3 regions of the Kitasatospora sp. NPDC001664 genome follow, and region 2 is predicted to be linked to each of the others. Evidence: riboswitches for the same ligand, from Rfam matches in the RefSeq annotation. Region 2 holds a riboswitch; each other region holds the start of a gene.

Evidence for each region. Region 2 has a riboswitch for cyclic di-AMP ahead of ACWCYY_RS32260 (transglycosylase family protein). Riboswitches for the same ligand answer to the same signal wherever they lie in the genome.
Region 1: another riboswitch for cyclic di-AMP. It lies ahead of ACWCYY_RS05510 (hypothetical protein); the one in region 2 lies ahead of ACWCYY_RS32260 (transglycosylase family protein).
Region 3: another riboswitch for cyclic di-AMP. It lies ahead of ACWCYY_RS00990 (glycoside hydrolase family 16 protein); the one in region 2 lies ahead of ACWCYY_RS32260 (transglycosylase family protein).

What each region holds. Positions count from the first base shown of each region.
Region 1 covers NZ_JBSFGS010000003.1:152,712-159,302, forward strand. Annotated here, with positions in the region: gene ACWCYY_RS05500 (bpX6 domain-containing protein) at 1-2,466, shown strand, start outside; gene ACWCYY_RS05505 (GNAT family N-acetyltransferase) at 2,529-2,945, shown strand; cyclic di-AMP (ydaO/yuaA leader) riboswitch at 3,137-3,273, shown strand; gene ACWCYY_RS05510 (hypothetical protein) at 3,277-4,680, shown strand; gene ACWCYY_RS05515 (cupredoxin domain-containing protein) at 4,798-5,304, shown strand; gene ACWCYY_RS05520 (SpoIIE family protein phosphatase) at 5,305-6,591, opposite strand, start outside.
Region 2 covers NZ_JBSFGS010000029.1:64,829-71,419, reverse strand. Annotated here, with positions in the region: gene ACWCYY_RS32285 (helix-turn-helix domain-containing protein) at 1-20, opposite strand, end outside; gene ACWCYY_RS32280 (ATP-binding protein) at 442-984, shown strand; gene ACWCYY_RS32275 (DUF397 domain-containing protein) at 1,110-1,349, opposite strand; gene ACWCYY_RS32270 (sirohydrochlorin chelatase) at 1,690-2,547, shown strand; gene ACWCYY_RS32265 (hypothetical protein) at 2,637-4,736, opposite strand; cyclic di-AMP (ydaO/yuaA leader) riboswitch at 4,928-5,128, shown strand; gene ACWCYY_RS32260 (transglycosylase family protein) at 5,115-6,266, shown strand; gene ACWCYY_RS32255 (hypothetical protein) at 6,333-6,536, shown strand; gene ACWCYY_RS32250 (LacI family DNA-binding transcriptional regulator) at 6,588-6,591, opposite strand, start outside.
Region 3 covers NZ_JBSFGS010000001.1:198,242-204,832, forward strand. Annotated here, with positions in the region: gene ACWCYY_RS00965 (carbohydrate binding domain-containing protein) at 1-278, opposite strand, end outside; gene ACWCYY_RS00970 (GNAT family N-acetyltransferase) at 504-944, shown strand; gene ACWCYY_RS00975 (hypothetical protein) at 1,057-1,368, shown strand; gene ACWCYY_RS00980 (ribonuclease domain-containing protein) at 1,428-1,823, opposite strand; gene ACWCYY_RS00985 (esterase/lipase family protein) at 2,027-3,265, shown strand; cyclic di-AMP (ydaO/yuaA leader) riboswitch at 3,433-3,600, shown strand; gene ACWCYY_RS00990 (glycoside hydrolase family 16 protein) at 3,607-4,788, shown strand; gene ACWCYY_RS00995 (hypothetical protein) at 4,790-5,257, opposite strand; gene ACWCYY_RS01000 (hypothetical protein) at 5,339-5,656, shown strand; gene ACWCYY_RS01005 (IclR family transcriptional regulator) at 5,688-6,482, opposite strand.

The sequences.
Region 1 (6,591 bases), on a different contig from region 2:
CGCCCGGACCACCGGCCGCGGTCGGCACGGCAGCCACGGCAGCCACGGCGGGGCGGTCACCGGCGGGCCCGGGTTGTGGCAGCCATCCCCGTCATCATCCTGCTGCTGCCGCTCCTCTGGGTGGTCCTCACCTCGGCGGCCTCCGCCCAGCGCCTTCCCAGCTGGGGGCTGGGCCTGCTGGTCGCTTTCGCCGTGGTGTGCGTGCGCTCCTGGCGCGCCGCTCGGGCCGCGGAGGTGGCCGGGACGGTTCCGGCGGCGGCTGACGGAGCGTCGGCTCCGGTCGGCGCACGGCCCGGCCGACCGCTCTTCGCCTCCCTCCGGGCGTGGCTGCGTTCCGGGTGGGTCCTGCCGGCAGCCGGTTCCGCCCAGGCCGCGTCCGGCGCGACGGCGGCTGACGGAGCGTCGGCCGCAGCCCGGGCGAAGCCGCGCCGGCCGCTGTTCGCGCCGCTGCTGGCGCGCCTGACGATGCGCACGGCGGGCGGACTGGTCCGCGGCCGCCAGGCCCGTTACCTGCGTGAGCTGACCCGGGCGTTCGAGCAGCACCAGTACGAGGACGCGCTGCGCGACGCGATCCGGCTCTCCGGCGGGAGGGCGGCGGGCGAGGAGTCCTGGCTCACCCTCGGTCTGCCCCGGCGCCATGCCGGCGAGCTGCGTGCCACGCCCCGCGCCGACGGGCCGGGCGGCACCTCCGTGCTCTCCGGTCCTGACGTGCACCAGCACCTCGCCGCGCTCTACCGCGGCGCCGCCGAGCAGTTGGAGCGGTCGGGCCGGATCGACGAAGCGGCCTACGTCCTGGCCGACCTGCTGGACGCCCCCGCTGAGGCGGTCGGGCTGCTGGCCCGGCACGGGCGGCTGACGGCGGCCGCCGAACTGGCCGAGGGCCGCGGGCTCGCCGCCGATCTGGTGGTCCGCCTCTGGTGGCGAGCGGGCGAACGCACCCGCGCCGTCCGGACGGCCCACCGGACCGGCGTCTTCGCCCGCGCCGTGGAGCTGCTCTCGGCCGAAGACCCGGACGCGGCACGGGAGTTGCGCTCTGCCTGGGCGGAGGACCGTCGCGCGTCCGGCGACCGGCTGGGAGCGGCCGAGGCACTCTGGCCGGACCCGGCCCTGCGCCCCTCGGCCGCCGCCGACCTCAGCGCGGCGGTCGCCCTCGGCGGCCCGACCCGCAGCCGCGCCCTGCCCTACCTGCTGGCGCTGGGCGCGGGCGACGCCACCCGGGCACTCGCGCTGGCCGTGCTCGACAGTACGGGGGACCCGGCCCTCACCGGCCGCTCGGTGCTGGCCGCCGGGCTGGCCCAACTGCCCGCCGCCGACCCGGCGGTGGACCGCGAGCTGGCCACGGCGGCGGCCCGCGCGGTGGTCCGCGACGGCGGCCTCGGCGGCACCCTCCCCGAGCGGGAGGAGCGGGCCCGTCACCAACGGCTGCTCGGTCGGGCCGACCCGCTGGTGGCGGCCGACCTCGCCAAGCCACGCCGCCGACCGGCCACGCGCGGCGCCTCGGGGGCCGTCGGGCACACTGCCGCCGACCGCCCCGGCACGCTGCCGGTGCTGGACGCCGCCCTGCTGGTCTCCGGCTCCGTCCTGGTCGCCTGCGGCCAGGCGGGCGTGCGGCTGCTCACCCCGGACGGTCGTACCAAGGCCCACTGGGACGTGCCCGCCGACCAGTTGGTGCTCGCCGACCACGGCGGGTCCGCCCTGCTGGTGGCCTCCTACGGGCAGACCCGCGAGGTCTCGCGGCTGGACCTCGCCACCCACACCGTCCGGCCCTGGACGACCCTGCGCGCCTCCCGGATGGCCCGCTCCTACGACGGCCGCCACCTGATCACCGCTGACGGCGACGGCATCGTGGTGCTGGACGCCCTCGCCTCCGGACCGACCGCGGTCTGGCGCGAACTCGGGCGCGAGGAGAGGCTGGTGAGCGACGTGGCCCGCTCGGCCGACGGCTGCGCGGCGGTCGTGGCGTCGGCGCTGCCCGACGGCTCACCCCTGCTCGAACTCTGGCACTGGGAGCTGCCGGGCTGGCAACTGCGCTCCCGGCAGCGGCTGGAGGGCTACCAGCCGCTGCAGTCCGTCCCCTTGGCGGCCGGGGGGTTGCTCGCCGCCGAGCTGCCCGAGGCCGACGGACCGTCGGACGACGACAGCACCGTCCTGCGGCTGGTGACCGGCACCGGCCCCGGCCACCGGCTCGCGGCCGCCGAGCCGTCCGGCCCGATCGGTGACGGCGACCACTGGGCCCTCCCGGCCATCGACGCCGCGGGCACCGGCATCCTGCTCCACGCGGGCAGCGGTCCGAGCGCCGTCCCGGCGGCGACCGTCCACTTCCCCGGGGCCGACCTCCGTCATGCCCCGGGGCTGCGGCAGCACGCGGACGCGGTCACCTACTGGCACCGCTCCGGCCGCATCCTGGCCACCAGCACGGACGGCACCACCCTCCGGGCCTCCCTCCGCGTCACGGGCACCCGCTGACCGCCCCTAGGCTGGTCGCCGTCGCCCGACGGGCGTCGAGCGAGAGGGCGAGTGACATCAGCGTGGCCGTAGTCGAGTTGAGGGTTCGGTTCGGAGTCGACGACCGGGAGCTGTCCGAGCTGCACGCGCGGGCGTTCGGCGCGGACGCCGGGCCCGGCGTCACGCCGTGGGCGAGTCGGCTGGAGCGGCACAGCCTCACCTGGGTCGGTGCCTTCGAGGCCGACCGTCTGGTCGGCTTCGTCCACGCGGTCTGGGACGGCGGCAGGCACGCCTTCGTGCTGGACACCGCCGTCCACCCCGACCACCAACGCCTCGGCATCGGAAAGCGGTTGGTCGACGCGGTGGCCGAGGAGGCCTTCCGCGCCGGTTGCGACTGGGTGCACGTGGACTACGAGCCGGAGAACGCCGGCTTCTACGAGGGGGCCTGCGGCTTCCGCCCCACCCCGGCCGGTCTGCGTTCCCGGCACCGGACGGCCTGAACCGGCGCGTCCGGTCTGTGAGCTGCGCTACAGCACCGCTCACTGACTTGTACGCGTCGGAACGGCTGCTAGCCTGCTCCGAGTCGCCCGCTCCGCGCGGGCCCCTCCGGTGGGCCGCCGAATCCCGTCCACCCGCCGGTGGTCTTTCGAGCACGGACACGGACGGGAGCGGGGGAACCAGGTCAGCCGCCTGCTGCCCCCCGCCAGCGCCCGTGCGTTCGCGGTGGCCGCCGCAGGCTCGGGGTGAAGCCGCTCCCACAGCCGCGGCCGGGCCGTACCTCCGGTCCGAACCCGACAGCTCACCTCGCAGGCGTCGCAGAGGAACCTGTCCATGCGCTTTTCTGCCACCCCTGTACGGGTCGGCGCGGTGGCCGCAGCCGGCCTGCTCGCCCTTCCCCTCCTGGTCAGCACCCAGGCGTCCGCCAGCGGTCCGACCGTCGTCGAGGACCGGATCACCCCGGCCCCGGCGGTCACCGGACCCTCGGTCACGGCCTCGCTCGCCGTGCACTCCTCGCGCTGCTTCACCGCGGACAGCGTCGGGGTCGCCGTCCGCGACGCGGCCGGCCGCCGGACCGACTTCCCCGGCGCGGCCCGGAACGTCCGGATCTGCCCGAGCGGAACCACCGTCACCACCGGCGCACTCGACCTGCCGGCCGGCACCTACACGGAGTTCGGCCGCTGGCGGGGCCTCGACGGCCGCTGGCACAACCTGCCCACCCACACCCTGACCGTGGGCACGGCGCCGACTCCCACCCCGACGCCCAGCCCCACCCCCACGCCGACGCCCTCGCCGAGTCCGACGCCGACGCCGAGTCCGACGCCGACGCCGACGCCCACCCCGACCCCGAGCCCGACCCTCACGCCAACGCCCACCCCGAGCCCGACCCCGACGGTGGCGCCCACCACGCCCGCAGGCATGCGCGCGCTGCCGGACCCGCTCTACGGCGTCACCGTCGACGACGTCTCCAAGCTCTCCGCCATCGTGGACTCCTCGCGCCACCTGGCGCGCACCCCGACCACCCGCCTGGTCTTCGACGAGACCGAGGGCCCGAGCTCCTACAGCGCGGCGGTCGACCAACTCCAGCCCGTCAGCTACCTCATGGGCGAGATCCTGGACTCCGAGTTCGTCAAGAGCTTCTCGCCCCAGGCCTACCACGACCGCGTCGCCCAGTACCTGAACGCCTTCGGCGGCAAGGTGGACGTCTGGGAGATCGGCAACGAGGTCAACGGCAACTGGCTCGGTAGCTACGCCGACGTCTCCACCAAGATCACCGATGCCTACCGCCAGGTCGAGGCGGCCGGCAAGCGCAGCGCGCTGACCCTCTACTACGACATCGGCTGCGGCAACGGCCCCTCGGAGCTCGACCCGCTGGCCTTCACCAGGCAGTACGTCCCGGAGGACATGCGCAACGGCCTGGACTACGTGACCCTCAGCTACTACGAGGGTCAGTGCAACAACATCCGCCCCAGCGCGGCGACTTGGACCTCCTACTTCCAGCAGCTGCACGCGCTCTACCCGAACGCCAAGCTCGGCTTCGGCGAGATCGGCCTCCCCGACGCCGCGACCTCCTCCACCCAGGCGGCGGCCCAGGCCATGCTGACGTACTACTACGGCCTGAAGATCGACCTTCCCTACTACGTGGGCGGCCACTTCTGGTGGTACTACGCCGAGGACATGATCCCCTACGCCACCAAGCCGCTCTGGCAGACCCTGAACACGGCCCTCCAGCGCTGACCCCACCCGCCGGTCGGGTGAACTTCGGCCGCGGTCGGAGGGGCGGCGGCGTGACGGCACGTCGGGTGTGCGCTGATGGTCCGGCCCGACCCAGGCCGCACCCCGGAGGATGATCCGATGCCGATCCGCCCTACCACCGGCCGTGCCCGTCGGTGCGCCGCGGCCGCAGCTGTGCTCCTGCTCGGGGCGGCGGGTTGCTCGGACGACAAGGACGGCGGGGGCGGGCCCAGTACGACGCCCACCCCCGCCGCCACGGCCTCGGCCAGCCCGTCGGCTTCCCGCTCCGCCACGGCCACCGCCTCCGCTTCCGCAACGGCCTCGGCTTCGGCTTCGGCGAGCCCGTCGGCCGGCGCCTCCACGGCGGCGACCGTCACCACCGTCGTCATCCGCGACTTCACCTTCACCCCGGCCGAGCTCACCGTCGCGCCGGGGGCCAGGATCACCGTGACCAACCAGGACGGCACCCCGCACACGCTCACCGCGACGGGCAGCGGCGGCTTCGACACCGGGACCCTCTCCCGGGGGCAGTCCAAGACCATCACCGCCCCGTCCACGCCCGGGAGTTACCCCTTCTTCTGCACGCTGCACCCGACCACCATGAAGGGCACCCTGACGGTCCGCTGATCAGGGCAGCCGCTGCTCGGCCCAGATGACCTTGCCGCTGCCGGTGTACCTGGTGCCCCAGCGGTCGGAGCACTGGGCGACCAGGAAGAGCCCGCGCCCGCCCTCGTCGGTGGTGGCCGCGTACCGCAGGTGGGGGGAGGTGCCGCTGCCGTCCCAGACCTCGCAGACCAGGGTGCGGGTGCGGAGCAGACGGACCTTGATCGGGGCGCGGCCGTAGCGGATGGCGTTGGTGACCAGCTCGCTGAGGATCAGTTCGGTGGTGAAGGCGAGCTCGTCCAGGCCCCAGTCGGTCAGCAGCCGCGCCACCTCCGCGCGGACCGTGCGCACGGCGGTGGGCTCCGCGGGCACGTCCCAGACCCGGACCTGACGGTCGGTCAGGGCGCGCGTGCGGGCGACCAGCAGGGCGACGTCGTCGGTCGGGGCGGTGGACGGCAGGGCGCCGAGCACGTCCTCGCAGGTCTGCTCCGGGTCGCGGTCCGGGCGGGCGAGGGCGGCGGCCAGCTGGTCGAGCCCGCGGTCGATGTCGTGGCCGCGGACCTCGACCAGGCCGTCGGTGTAGAGGACCAGCTTGGAGCCCTCGGGCAGGTCCAGCTCCGCCGTCTCGAAGGGCAGGCCGACCAGGCCGAGCGGGGGGCCGGCGGGGACGTCCGGGAACTCCACCGTGCCGTCGGGGTGGACCACCGCCGGCGGCAGGTGCCCGGCCCGCGCCACGGTGCAGCGCCGCGAGACCGGGTCGTAGACCGCGTACAGGCAGGTGGCTCCGGTGATCGGCGCCTTGTCGTGGTCGGCGGACTGCTCCTGGTCGATCCGGTTGACCAAGTCGTCCATCAGGCCGAGGAGTTCGTCCGGCGGCAGGTCGAGGGAGGAGAAGTTGTGCACCGCTGTGCGCAGCCGTCCCATGGTGGCGGCGGCGTGCAGCCCGTGCCCGACCACGTCGCCGACCACCAGTGCGACCCGGGCCCCGGGCAGCGGGATGACGTCGAACCAGTCGCCGCCGACACCGGCCTGCGCGGGCAGGTAGCGGCGGGCCACCTCCAGGGCGTCCTGCTCGGGCAGCCCGCCCGGCAGCAGGCTGCGCTGGAGGGTGACGGCCATGGTGTGCTCGCGGGTGTAGCGGCGGGCGTTGTCGATGGCGACGGCGGCCCGGGCCACCAGACCCTCGCCGAGCGCGGTGTCCTCCGGGTCGAAGGGCTCCCGCGGCCCGGCCCGCCAGAAGGTGGCGATCCCCAGCACCACGCCCCGGGCCTGCAGCGGCACCGCGAGCATGGCGTGGACGCCGTGCTCGCG
Region 2 (6,591 bases):
CCGGGCTGGACTGTGGTCATTGCCGTCAAAACCTCCGCCGTGAGCAAACAGCGCACAGTCTGCCATCAGTTGAGCGCTCTGGGTGCCGGTACTGACTGATCAATCTGCCAGTTCTGCTCCGACCCTCCCAGGATGCACGTGCATCCGGCGCTTGCATATGCCAAAGGTGCGACTGCACGTGAATCGACTCTTGCATCCGCAGTGTGCGCACGGGACCATGGTGCACGTGCACCTGCACACCCCTGGCACCCCCGCGGGCACCGTGTCGACGTCCCCACGCGCGATTCCGCACACGCCTCCGGCCGCGCCCCCGCGCGGCCGGATAGCCGTGTGCGGACGTGGTTCGTCGGCCCGGTGGCCGCGCGGCCGAGCGAGTCGGAGGTGACCGGCATGACCCCGGTGGGTCCCGCCGTGTCCGCCCCCTTATGGGAGGAGCTCTTCATGAGCACCGGTACGGCCATCGCGGCCGACCCGTACGTGGTCAGCTGCACCCTCGCTCCCCGCTTCGAGGCCGTGAAGACGGCCCGGGAGTTCGCCAGGGAGACCTTGCACGGCTGGGGCCTGGCTCCCCTCTTCGACGACATCGCCCTGGTGGCCTCGGAGTTGGTCACCAACGCGCTGCGGCACGCCCTGCTGCAGCGGCCCGACGCCGCGTCGGCGGTCCGGCTGCCGGTGCAGCCCGGTCCCGACCGTACCGTGGAGCCGCGGGCCGATGCGCGCCTTCTGCCGATCCGAATAAGCCTGGTGCACCGCGCACCCCAGGTGGTCTGTGCCGTCAGTGACCCGAGCAGCCAGGGTCCGGTGGCCCGCGAGCCCGATTTCGTCGCCGAGTCCGGCCGCGGCCTGCACCTGGTGGACTCCTTCAGCCGCTCCTGGGGCTGGCACCCGCTGGCCGGCGCGGGCAAGGTGGTCTGGGCCGTGTTCGAGGCCGACACCGTCCCCGCCCCCACGGCCACCCCCGGCCGCCACCGGCGCTCCGCCTGACCCGCCGTCATCCGGCACCCGCCGACGGGGCACCCGTCCGCCTGACGCCCCGTCGGGCCCGGACACGACGAAAGGCCGCCGCGATCCCCTCGCGACGGCCCCGGTGCCCCCGGTCCGACGGACTGTCAGCCCGCCAGGTGGTCGAACTCCCCGTCCTTCGCGCCGAGCAGCAGCGCCGCTATCTCCGCGCGGGTGTAGACGAGGGCCGGCCCGTCCGGGAAGCGGGAGTTGCGCATCGCGACGTCACCACCCGGCAGCGCCGCGAACTCCACGCAGTTCCCCTGCGAGTTGCTGTGGCGGCTCTTCTGCCAGACCACACCCTCGAGGTCCGCGGAAGGCATGCCGTTGTACGTGGTGTTCTGCATGTGGATTCTCCCCGACGTGACAGGCGTTCGCCTCACTTGACGTGATGATAGCTCCAGTGCACGTGCATCAGCACGGGTGTTTGCGCGTGCACGATGTGGGGCATCAATCAGTCAGCACGGGTGTCCGACAAGCGAGTTGAGGCCCCGTATCAGGACAAACGCGGGCCAATCGTGGACATACCGATGACTGCGCGTACTCGAACTCCAGCGGGTTGTCGATCTTCGGGGGTCTGTCGAGATGGCTCACGGTCCGTCACCTCTGTCGGATTGTGACGCCGATCACTGTCCGGACTCCGGCCCGGCTGTGGGAGGTAGGGCGAGATGTCCTACGATCTCCGCCATGAGCACAGCAGCCATCCCGGGCCCGGCACTGCCCGTACGTACTCCAGGCTCCCGTGCGCGGGGGCGCCACCGCCGTCCCGAGCGGCCGGAGATCCCGGCGGGTTCGCCGACGCTGGTGCTGGCCGTTCCGGCCACCGCCGGGCCGGAGGTCCGCCCCGTGGTCGAGGAACTGCTCTCGATCGTGCGCGGCGAGCAGCCCGGCATCGAGACCGCCGCCGCCTACCTGGACGGCTCCCAGGACGACTCCTCCCCCACCGTGGCCGAGCTGCTCGCCCGGGCCGCCGAGGCCGGGCTGCCCGCCCCGGTGCTGGTGCCCCTCCTCCCGGGCCCGCACGGCTTCCTGACCGGCCTTCACGAGCTGGCCGCCGCGCACGGCGCCGTCGTGACGGACGTGCTCGGCCCGCACCCGCTGCTGGCCGAGGCCGTCCACGTCCGCCTCTCCGAGGCCGGGCTGGCCCGGGCCGACCGGGCCCGGCTGTTCGCCATCGCGACCGCCGCGGACGGCATCGTGCTCACCACCGCCGGCGGTGAGGACGCCGCCCAGGCCGCCGAGATTACCGGCGTGCTGCTGGCCGCCCGCCTGGCCGTCCCGGTGGTCGGCGCCGCGCTCGACGTTCCCGGCTCGGTGCTGGCGGCCGTCAACCACCTGAAGGCGACCGGCTCCCAGCGCCCCGCGCTGGCCCCGCTGGTGATCGGCCCCGAGGCCGACCCGGAGCTGCTGGCCACCGCCGCCGAGGAGGCGGACTGCCCCAGCGCCGCCCCGCTCGGCGCCTACCCGGCCGTCGGCCAGCTGATCGCCTCGGCGTACCTGGCAGCGCTCCCGCAGCCCGCCTTCGAGGAGCAGCCGGAGGCCTGACACCCCGACAGCACGAGGGGCCCCGTACGGTGTGCAACCGTACGGGGCCCCCTCGCGTCCGTCCCCGTGTGGACTCCGCGACCCAGGACTCAGGAGAGCGGCGCCGCGTCCCGCAGCGCGATCCTCGGGGTGACCACGGCGCGCGGTGGAACGGCGCTGGTGGTCGGGGTCGGCGCGCCCGAGAGGTGGATCTCCTGGGCCTGGTCCGCCCCGGCCCTGCGCAGCACCACCCGCTTCGGGGTCGGCAGCTTCGGGTCGATCCAGAGCTCGGTGCCGCTGAACTCGCAGTCCAGGATGGCGATGTCCTCCGGTGCCCCGCCGTCCACCGCGCGCAGCGCGACCCCGGCCTTCCGGTATCCCGTGAACTTGCTGCGCGTCACCTGGACGGTCTCGCCCGGGAGTTGGTGCAGCGCGGTGGAGACGGCGTAGTCCGACTGCCCGGCCGCGTCGATCAGCAGGCCGTCGAAGACGGTGCCCTTGTCCCGGCCGAGCGCGTGGATCGCCACTCCGCCGGCCGCGTTGCCGTACAGGACGGTTCCGTTGTAGTCGAAGTCGTTCAGGTAGGCGCCGTGCTCGATGCCCCAGCCGCCGTTGTGGTAGGCCACGAACTGGCCCACGGTGTGGTGGAATTCGGCGTTCAGCCAGACGAAGATGCCGTTCTCCAGGTTGTTGTGGGCCAGGCAGCGCTCGAAGGTCCACACCCCTTCGCTGGTCTCCGGCCACTCGTAGCCGGAGGCGCCGTTGGCGCCCTGGACGCCGACCGCCACGCAGTCCCGGGCCACCCCGCCCTTGCCCGCGCCGAGGCTGAAGCCGGTCAGCCGGTAGCCGCGCGGGTTGGGGTCGAACTGGGTGCGGGAGGCCACGCAGGCGTCGTAGGTGATGTCGTTGGAGGGCCCCTGGGGGGTGCGGGTGTCCAGCGGACCGTCCCACCAGTAGGCGTCCTCCCAGGTCTGGTGGGCGATGCAGGAGCGGAAGGTGATGCCGTGGCAGTTGTGCGGCACGAAGGCGTGGCTGCCGGTGTCGCGGACCACCACGCCCTCCACCACGGTGCCCCGGGTGGTGTCGCCGAGCATGTGGAAGTGCAACCCGTACCGGCCGAGCACCGGCTCGGTGACGGGCTTGCCGGCCCACTTCTCCTTGCCGGCCGACCTCGGGCCCATCCAGCGCAGCGCGGCGTAGCGGACGTCGGCCCGCTGGTTGCTGGTGATGTGGACGTGGGCCCGGCCCTTCTCGGTGCCCTCGACCCGGACGTTGCGGGTCAGGTTGAGCACCTCGGCGCCGACGCTCACCCCGCCGCCGGTGGTGACCTTGGGGTGGGCGTACTTGAGCGGGCCGTCCAGGCTGACGGTGGATCCGTTGACGGCGGTGACGGTGCGGTGGTCGTAGCGCTCGGAGAAGCCCTCGGCGTCGGGCGTCCCGGTCGGGGTGACGGCGAGCTCGTCGCCGACCTGCCAGCCGGCCGGGGCGGCGGCCAGCCGGATGCTGGTGTCGCCGGCCTTCAGCGGGCCGGCCGCGCGGACCCAGGCGGTGCGCTGGGCGCCCGCCAGGCGGAGCCGGCCGGAGCCGGTGACCCAGAGGCCGGTGTCGCTCTCCACCAGGGCCATCCCGCCGCCCTGGAAGCGTCCCTCGTCGACCGCGGGGAAGCGGACGGCGTGGACGGTGGCGGCGTTCGACGGGGCGAGGGTGAGCGCGCCGCGGACCTCGACGTTGCCGTGCGAGGTGAGCGAAACCGGACGATCCGGGGCAAAGGTGAGCGAACCTGACGGTTCGACCAGGAGCGAACCCACCGTCACGTCGCCGTCCAGCAGCACGTGGTCGGTGATCCGCACCGCCGCGCCGGGGCGGGGCGCGGCGCCGCCGCTCCAGCCGGCCGGGTCGGACCAGCTCCGCGGCCGCACCGTCTCGGCGGGCGAGGCGGAGGCGGCGGCCGATTCGGTGGGCGAGGCCGAGGCGGACGGGCTGTCAGAGGCACCGGGCGAAGCACCGTGCGAATGCGAAGCTTCCGTCGGCGGCGGTGGCTTCGCCGCCGAGGGGGCGTCAGGACCGCTGCCGCTGCGCCGTACCACCTCCTCCACCCCGACCGCCGCCAGGGCGGTGCCGATCGCCAGGCCGATGAGGAGCTTCCGGCGACTGACCTTTGCCGATCCGTTGTCCGCCGGGCCCGACTGGGGCCCTCTCGCGTGCCGCATGACCCGAAGCATAGGCAAATCCCTTTGCTCGCAAGGAATTTGAACAGAATCGATCGGAATCGACATCCGGATCGACAGCTTCCGGTTCATGAAGAGTCGGTAAAGAAACCATGATCAGCATCACAGGGGTTTGCGGTTTCAACTTAACTCTGCCTAACGTGACGCCCTGTTCGTGACCACACGGACCCAGCCCCTCCGGAACGCCGAATCCTGCCGCCGGACGGGTCGGCAGCTCATCAGCACCGCGGCAGGGGCGGGGGAACCACAGGTAAGTCGCCTGGTTTTGGTCATGTATGACCGATTTCAGGCTTGGGGTGAAGCCGCGCTCAGGCACGGCCGGGCAACTCCAGCCCGAATCCGACAGCTCACCTCGCAGGCGTGGGAGAGGAACGCGTCTTCGTGCTGTCCAGCACCACTTCCAAGCGTGCCCGCCGACTCATCGCCGCCACCGGCGTCGTGGGCATCGGCCTCACCATCCCGACCCTCACCGCCGGCACCGCCTCGGCCGCCCCCGTCTCCGTGTGGGACAAGGTCGCCGCGTGCGAGTCCACCAACGACTGGTCGATCAACACCGGCAACGGCTTCTACGGCGGCCTGCAGTTCACCTCCAGCACCTGGGCCGAGTTCGGCGGCAAGCAGTACGCGCCGCAGGCCAACCAGGCCACCAAGGCGCAGCAGATCGCGGTCGCCGAGAAGGTGCTCGCCTCCCAGGGCCCCGGCGCCTGGCCGGTCTGCTCCGTCAAGGCGGGCCTGACCAAGGGCGGCGCCGCCGCCCAGGTCGACACCTCCTCGACCACCACCTCGGCCCCGAAGGCGGAGGCTCCCAAGGCCGCCGAGCAGCCCGCCGCCCAGCCGGCCGCGAAGCCCGCGGCCGCCAAGAGCTACACCGTGGTGGCCGGTGACTGGCTCTCCACCATCGCCCAGCAGCAGAACGTCGAGGGCGGCTGGGAGAAGCTCTACGAGCTGAACAAGGCTCAGCTCACCGAGGGCCCGGACATGATCTACCCGGGCCAGCAGCTGGTCCTGGGCAACGTCGCCCAGGCCGCCCCGGCCCCGGCTCCGGCCCCCAAGTCGACCGCCCCGCAGTCGGGTTCGGCCTCCACCGGCACCACCACCAAGGCGAAGAAGTCCGCCGCCGCGGCCGCCGAGCAGACCGCGACCGTCGCCACCGGCTCCAAGGCCGCCGCGATCAACTTCGCGCTCTCCAAGGTCGGCCAGGCCTACGTCTACGGCGGCAGCAGCAACGGCGGCTGGGACTGCTCCGGCCTGACCCAGGCGGCCTTCCGCCAGGCCGGGATCTCCCTGCCGCGGGTGGCCAACGACCAGGCGGACGCCGCCACCCGGGTCTCGCTGGACAACCTCCAGGCGGGCGACCTGCTGTTCTGGTCCAACAACGGCGCCAACTCCGGCGTCTACCACGTCGCCATCTACCTGGGCGGCGGCAAGTACGTCGAGGCGGCCAACCCCCGCGCCGGCGTGAAGACCGAGACCATCGCCAACTGGGCCCCCGACTTCGCGGGCCGCGTCTGACGACGGCATGAAGCCGTGCCCCCGGAGACCTGGTCGGCTCCGGGGGCACGGCCGTATCCTGCCGCCATGGCCAAGGTCAACGTCTCCCTGGAAGCCGACTTCGCGATCGAGCTGATGCTCCTCGCCGGCACCAAGAACCCGCAGGACGCCGTCGAGCTGATCCTGCGCGACTACCTCGTGCGCTCGCGCCGCACCGAGGCACGGACCGGCGACGCCGCCGACGAGGCGCGCCTCACCGAACCCAGGGGCGGTGTCGTCCAGGAGGGCTGACAGCACGGAGGGGCCCGGGGTCACGACGACCCCGGGCCCTTCTCGCGCGTCCTAA
Region 3 (6,591 bases), on a different contig from region 2:
CCGGTGGCGGCGCCGAGGTCGACGCTCTTCTTGAACCAGCCGGAGCAGGCCGCCTCCATGGCGGTGCCGGGCGGAGTGGTCCAACTCCCGCCGGTGGGGGCCCAGTGCAGGTAGACGGCGCTCCAGGTGGTGGCGGGCTTGTAGTAGACGGTCGCGGTGGTGGCCGCGTTGGCGGTGAGTGCGGGCAGCAGGGTGGCCAACAGCCCTGCCACGACGGCCAGTACGGCGGCCAGTGGATGGCGGGATCGCCGGGGGCGGCGTGCGACTTCACGGTCCACGGAGGGACTCCTCGAATGCCTGACGGGTGGGGGAGGAGACGCCCCCTCCGGCGACGGCACAGGGGTGGGGCCCTGCGGCGCACGCCACCGACCGGAGTTGACGCTCCGTCTTGCGCAAGACTCTGCAAGATGTTTCAGGAGGGTACTCGTCCGTAAATCCCCCGTAAAGGCCCGACGTCAGGTCCGGAGGCGAGGCCCCGGGTCCGGCGCGATAGCGTGCCGGGCATGGCGGACTGGGATCTTCGGCAGGCATCGGCTTCGGACGTCGAGGCGGTGGCCGAGCTGCGCGCGACGGTGCTGCGACCGGATCTGGAGCGGCTCGGCCGGTACGACCCGCAGCGCGTCCGGCAGCGGCTGCGTGACGGGTTCGACCCGGGCCACACCTGGGTGATCGAGGTGGCCGGCGAGTTCGCCGGCTGCGTGGCCCTGCGGCCCGCCGCGGACGGCTGCTGGCTGGAGCACTTCTACCTTGACCCGCGCCACCAGGGAGCCGGCGTCGGCTCGGGCGTGCTGGGTCGGCTGCTGGAGCAGTGCGACCGCACCCGCACCCCCGTCCGCCTCAACGTCCTCCAGGGCAGCCCGGCCCGACGGCTGTACGAACGCCACGGATTCACCGTCGAGACCGAGGACCCGGTGGACGTCTTCATGGTGCGGGAGCTGCCGTGAACGCGCCGGTGCGGCGGTGGACGATCACGCGGATCGGCACTGGACGCGGTGGGGGCCGGGTGCCATGATCGCGCTGCGCTCCGGAGCGTGTCCGGGGTGCGGGGAGCGAATCGTGAAGGTGTATCTCGCAGTTCCGCCTCTGCTGGTGGCGGTCTTCCTCGCCGGGTCGGGGATCGCGACGCTGACGCGGGGCTGGATGCTCCCGCTGAACCGGAGGTACGTCCGCCGTCCCCGGCTGCACGGTTGGGCCCAGCTGGTGTCGGCCTTCGCCCTGGTCTGGCAGGCGGTGTTCGGGCTGCTGGTCGGCGAGTTCGGCTTCCGGATGGGCCTGGTGATGATCGGCAACGTGTTCTTGCTGGTCGGGTTCGGCCTGATGGGGCTCAGTCAGCGTGCGCCGCGTCCGGCGCGGCCCGTCCCGAGCTGACCGCGCGACCGCCCGCCCCCGGGGAAGTGGGGCGGGCGGCCGGTGGGTGAAGTGGGGCGTCAGCAGCCGAAGTTGACCTTGTAGAAGGTCGCGTAGTGGTCGGCGGTGTAGTAGTCCTCGTGGAAGACCTTGCCGGTGACGATGCGGCGGGCGCCGCGGGTCGAGGAGCCCGGGGTCTTCACGGTGTACTCGTGGTAGTAGCCGGTGGTCTGCTTCGGGAGCACGCCCTCGCGGTTCTGGAAGACGATGCCGTCCTGGCTGTAGGGGAACGGGCCGCCCTGGTCGATCAGCTTGACGGTGGTGCGGCCCTCGGCCGGGAGGGCGGTGTGGCAGATGCTCCCGCTGACGGTGGCGGAGGCGTCGGTGGCGAACACGGCGGTGGGGGCGAGGGTGAGCAGACCGACGGCGGCGACGGAAGCGGCACGGGTCTTCAACGCGCGTAGAGTGATTCGCATGTTTTTCAGTCTGAGGGTTTGTCAGGTCCCGGAGGAAGCGTTGCGGAAACACTTCACCGACGGGTAACTCGCCGTGAATCCACGTGACTTGTGGGTTGCCGCCATGCGGCGCAGGTGCCGGATGTGTGACCGTGCCATGGGGGAGCGGTGCCGGTCCGCCTACCGTGGCCGGACCCCTGCCCCCCACCAGGCTGGAGCTCCCTGTGAGACGACTCCTCGTACTGCTGCTCAGCTGCGCCGCCCTGGCGCTGGGCCTCGGTCCGGCCGCCGCCGCGACCCCCGCGTACCTGAAGCTGGAGGCGACGTACTCCGCACCCGGCAACGGCTGGGCCAAGGTGGAGCGTTGGTACGACACCACCACCGGGTTCCGCGCCGAGCAGTTCCCCGCGGACGGCCGCGGTGACCAGGACGGCGCCCGGGTCAGCTACTTCGGCGGGGTGAAGCGCCCCTCCTCGGCCCGCTTCCTGCTCTACTCGGCCGCCGGCTGGGACACCGGCGCCAAGTCCGCCGTCCTGCTGGTGCACGGGGCCAACGACAACGCGGACCGGGCCTGGGCCAACCCCGCCGAGAGCGGCAACTGCGGTGCGGCGAGCTGCCCTTCGACCGGGCTGGCGCAGCAGCTGGCCGCCGCCGGGCACCGGGTCTTCGCGATCGGGTTCGCCCACAAGCACGGTGACAACCTGATGCAGGCCCAGGCGGTCGGGGACGCCGTCGCGGTGATCCGGGACCGGCTCGGCGTGGGCCAGGTCGACCTGGTCGCCTGGAGCAAGGGCGAAGTGGCGGCCCGGAGTTGGGCCTCCTCGGTCCGGCCGTCCTGGGGGCGGGCCTACCCCGGAGACGTCCGCCGGCTGGTCACCCTCGGTGGCCCCAACGGCGGCCTCGACTACGTCTACGCCCACGGCTGGAGCTTCTCGCTGGCCACCTGGCCCGCCTGCGGGGGCACCGCCAACGCACCCTCCCCGCACCTCTGGATGACCTGCTACGGCACCTACACCTCCCAGCCCTGCCTCGGCGTGCTGCCGGTCAACGGCTCCGACTGCTTCCCCGGCCAGCGCCAGCTGCTGGCCCGCTGGGACGGGCGGTACGGCGTGGACCAGCTCACCCAGGACTGGTGGACCACCTACTACGGCGGCCAGGGCTACTACACCGCCGGCCAGGGCATCCAGGCCGCGATCGACGCCGGTTCGCTGATCGCCCCGCTGCAGGCCGCGGGCACCCCGGCCGCCGTCCCGGCCTACCTGCTGGCCGGCGGCTCCGCCGACCTCCCCGGCCTGCTCAACGAGAACCGCGGCCCGAGCGACGGCATCGTCCTCACCGCCAGCGCCCTCGACACCACCGGCATCCGGACCGTCGGCGGCACCAGGCTGCTCACCGACCTCAACCACCTCGAACTCGGTTGGGCTCCGGCCGCCGCCGCCCAGGTCGCCGCCTGGCTGTCCTGAGGAGCGGAACGGTATCCGCCCAAGGGGTCGGCTGCGACCGGTGGGCCGGGTCCTGTGAGGGACGTCTCGTTGTCGCTCGGCGGGTCGCCGCCTAGCCTGCAGGGAGTTGTCCGCGTACGAGCGGACGCCGTCGCCGGGGCGCCGAGTCCTGCCTGCCCGTCGACGGTCACTCGACCACACCGAGTACGGGCAGGAGCGGGGGAACCAGGTCAGTCCGTGACCCCTGCCCGCCCACTCGGCGCAGGGGCACTCGGGGTGAAGCCGCTCACGGGCGGCCGGGCGTTCCCTCATGCCCGAACCCGACAGCTCACCTCGCAGGCGTCGAAAGAGGACTCCTGCCCATGCGCTTCTCCGTCACTCCCGCGCGCCTCGGCGCGGCCGCCCTGGTGGCCGTCCCGCTGATCGCCGCCGCCCCGCTGGCCGGCCAGGCCGAGGCCGTCACCGTCGTCACCCAGGACCGGCTCAGCCCGAACACCCTGGCCGCGGATGTGGCCGGCCGGGCCAGCCTGACCGTGCACTCCGGCTCCTGCTTCACCGCCAAGACCCTCGGCGTCGGCGTCCGGGACGCGGCCGGCCGCAACCTCGACTTCCCCGGCAACGCGAGCAACGTGCGGATCTGCCCGGGCGGGGTGACCTTCACCAGTGGCGCCCGGGCGCTGCCGGCCGGGACGTACACCCAGTTCGGCTTCTGGCAGGACCAGAACGGGGGCTGGCACAACCTGCCGTCCCGTCAGCTGACCGTCGGCGGTGCCTCGGTGACCCCGACCCCGACCCCCACGCCCACTCCCACGCCCACTCCGACGCCCACCCCGACCCCGACCCCGGGTGGTTCGCCCGTGCCGGGCAAGGCGCTGACCTGGTCGGAGGAGTTCGACGCTCCCGTCGCGCTCGGCAGCAAGTGGGTCAACGACCGCAGCAGCAGCTACCGTTACGGCAACCACAACCCCGACGACAACAAGCTGGACTGGCTGAACCCGTCCGGCGTCTCGGTCGCGAACGGTGTGGCCACCTTCACCGCCAAGCCCTCCGCGCACACCCTGGAGAACGGCAAGCAGGCCTGGGACACCGGACTGCTCACCACCGAGTACTCCTCGCAGGGCTTCCAGGTGCGGACCGGCGACTACGCCGAGGCCCGGGTGCAGCTGCCCTCCGAGGCGGGCGCGTGGCCCGCGCTGTGGACCTGGAAGAACGGCAACGGGGAGATCGACACCTTCGAGTACCACCCGGACAACGCCGCGCTGCTGGAGCTGACCAACCACGTCAGGTCGGGCCAGAAGTACCTCACCGACGCCACCGCGATCGGCCACGAGAAGTGGGTCACCATCGGCACGTACTACGGTGCGAACTCCGTCGACTGGTACGTGAACGGCGTCAAGGTCTTCTCCGACAACCAGGGCGTGGGGGCCGACTGGTCCGCCTACCTGATCCTCAACCTCTCGGTGGGTGCCGGGAAGTACCACCCGGCGCCGTCCGGCACCGCACCGATCGACTTCGCCGCGGACTGGGTCCGCGTCTACCGCTGAGTCAGCTCACGGAGAGCGTGAACGGCGTGGAGTTGTTCGTGAGGTCCGTGTCGTCCGCGCTGACCACCGTCACCTGCCCCTCGGCCGTCGTGCCGGGGGGCACGTCCGTGTCCACCCGGACGGGGGCGAGGACCGTCGCGGTCCGGTACTGAGGCAGGCCGGCGCCGAAGGTGCAGGTCAGCGCGTGGTTCCCGGCCGTGAGGGTGCAGTCGGTCGGGAAGGTCGGGCCCTCGAAGGTGAAGCCCTCGGGGACCGTCAGCACCACCGTGAAGGGCGACTCGGTCCGGTCGGGGCCCCCGTTGGCGACGAATCCGTGCACCGTCGTGGTGCCACCGGGTGGAGCCGCCTCGGGGTCCAGCCGGACCACCTCCAGGTCCGAGTTCGAGGGCGCCGCGCTCGCCGGCACGGTCACCCCCAGCACCAGCGCTGCGGCTGCGGCCAGCACCACCGTCAGCTTCCGTCCACCCATGGTCCACTCCGTTCGCTCTCCGTGTCGCCAACTGCACAGAATGTATCGGCAGAGTGTCCGGGAGAGATGGAGGTGCGGACGGTGTCCGGACAGGTGTTGAGCGAGGTCTCCGGGGTGGTCGGCCCCGAGAAGGAGGCCCAACTCGTGACGTCGTACCGGGAGTTGGTGGCAGGGGCGCTGCCGGAGGGGCTGATCAGGACGGAGCTGCTGCGCGGCCCGGGTGGCCGCTGGCGGGTGCAGAGCCTGTGGCGGGACAAGGCCACCCTGGAGGCCGTCCGGGCGGATCCGAAGCTGGCCGCCGCGCCGCGGCTGTTCCGCGAGGTGGGCGTGGAGCCGGAGCTGACGGTCTTCCAGCTGACGGCGGCACAGGCGGGCCCGCCCGACCTCGATCCGGACTGAGGCCGGGAGGTCGGGCGGGCCTGACCTGACGTCAGGGGGCGAGGACCTGACCGAGTCGGGTCGCGATCTGGCGCATCACGGGGACCAGCGAGCTCTCCCCGGCCTGTGCCTCCAGGGCCCGGATCCGGGCCTCCGGGCCGGAGACCGAGAGGGCGGTGGGGGTCGGTGCGCCGGGGACGGCGACCGCGATGCAGCGCACGCCGATCTCCTGCTCCTGGTCGTCCACCACGTAGCCGGAGGCCCGGGCGTGGGCCAGTTGGGCGAAGAGCTCGTCCGGGTCGGTGACGGTGTACGGCGTGTGCGACTGGAGCGGCTGGGTGCCGAGCACCGCGCGGGCCTCGGGCTCGTCCAACTGGGCCAGCAGCGCCTTGCCGACGCCGGTGCAGTGCGGCTGCACCCGGCGGCCGACCTCGGTGAACATCCGCATCGAGCGGCGGGACTGTACCTGGCCGACGTAGACCACCTCGCCGCCCTCCAGCACCGCGAGGTTGGCGGTCTCCCCGGTGGCCTCCATCAGCTCGGCCAGGTACGGGCGGGCCCAGCTGCCCAGCAGGCGGCCTGAGGTCTCGCCGAGGCGGATCAGCCGCGGGCCGAGGGTGTAGCGGCGGGCGGTGTCCTGGCGGACATAGCCCTGCTGCACGAGGGTACGGATCAGGCGGTGGATGGTCGGCATCGGCAGGCCGGAGCTGGCGGAGAGCTCGCTCAGGGTCGCGATGCCGCCGGAGTCGGCGAGTGCTTCGAGCAGCTGGAAGGCGCGCTCGACGGACTGGACGCCGCCGCCGGCTCGCTCGGCCCCGGACGGTGCTGCAGCGGGGGTGGTGGCCACCGGCGTTCCCTTCTGCTGTGGAGGAGGAGTAGAGTCCCGGCGATCTACCTCAACAAACCGTTGAAATTCTGTATCGCGGAAACTAGTCTCCACCTTACAGAACCGAACC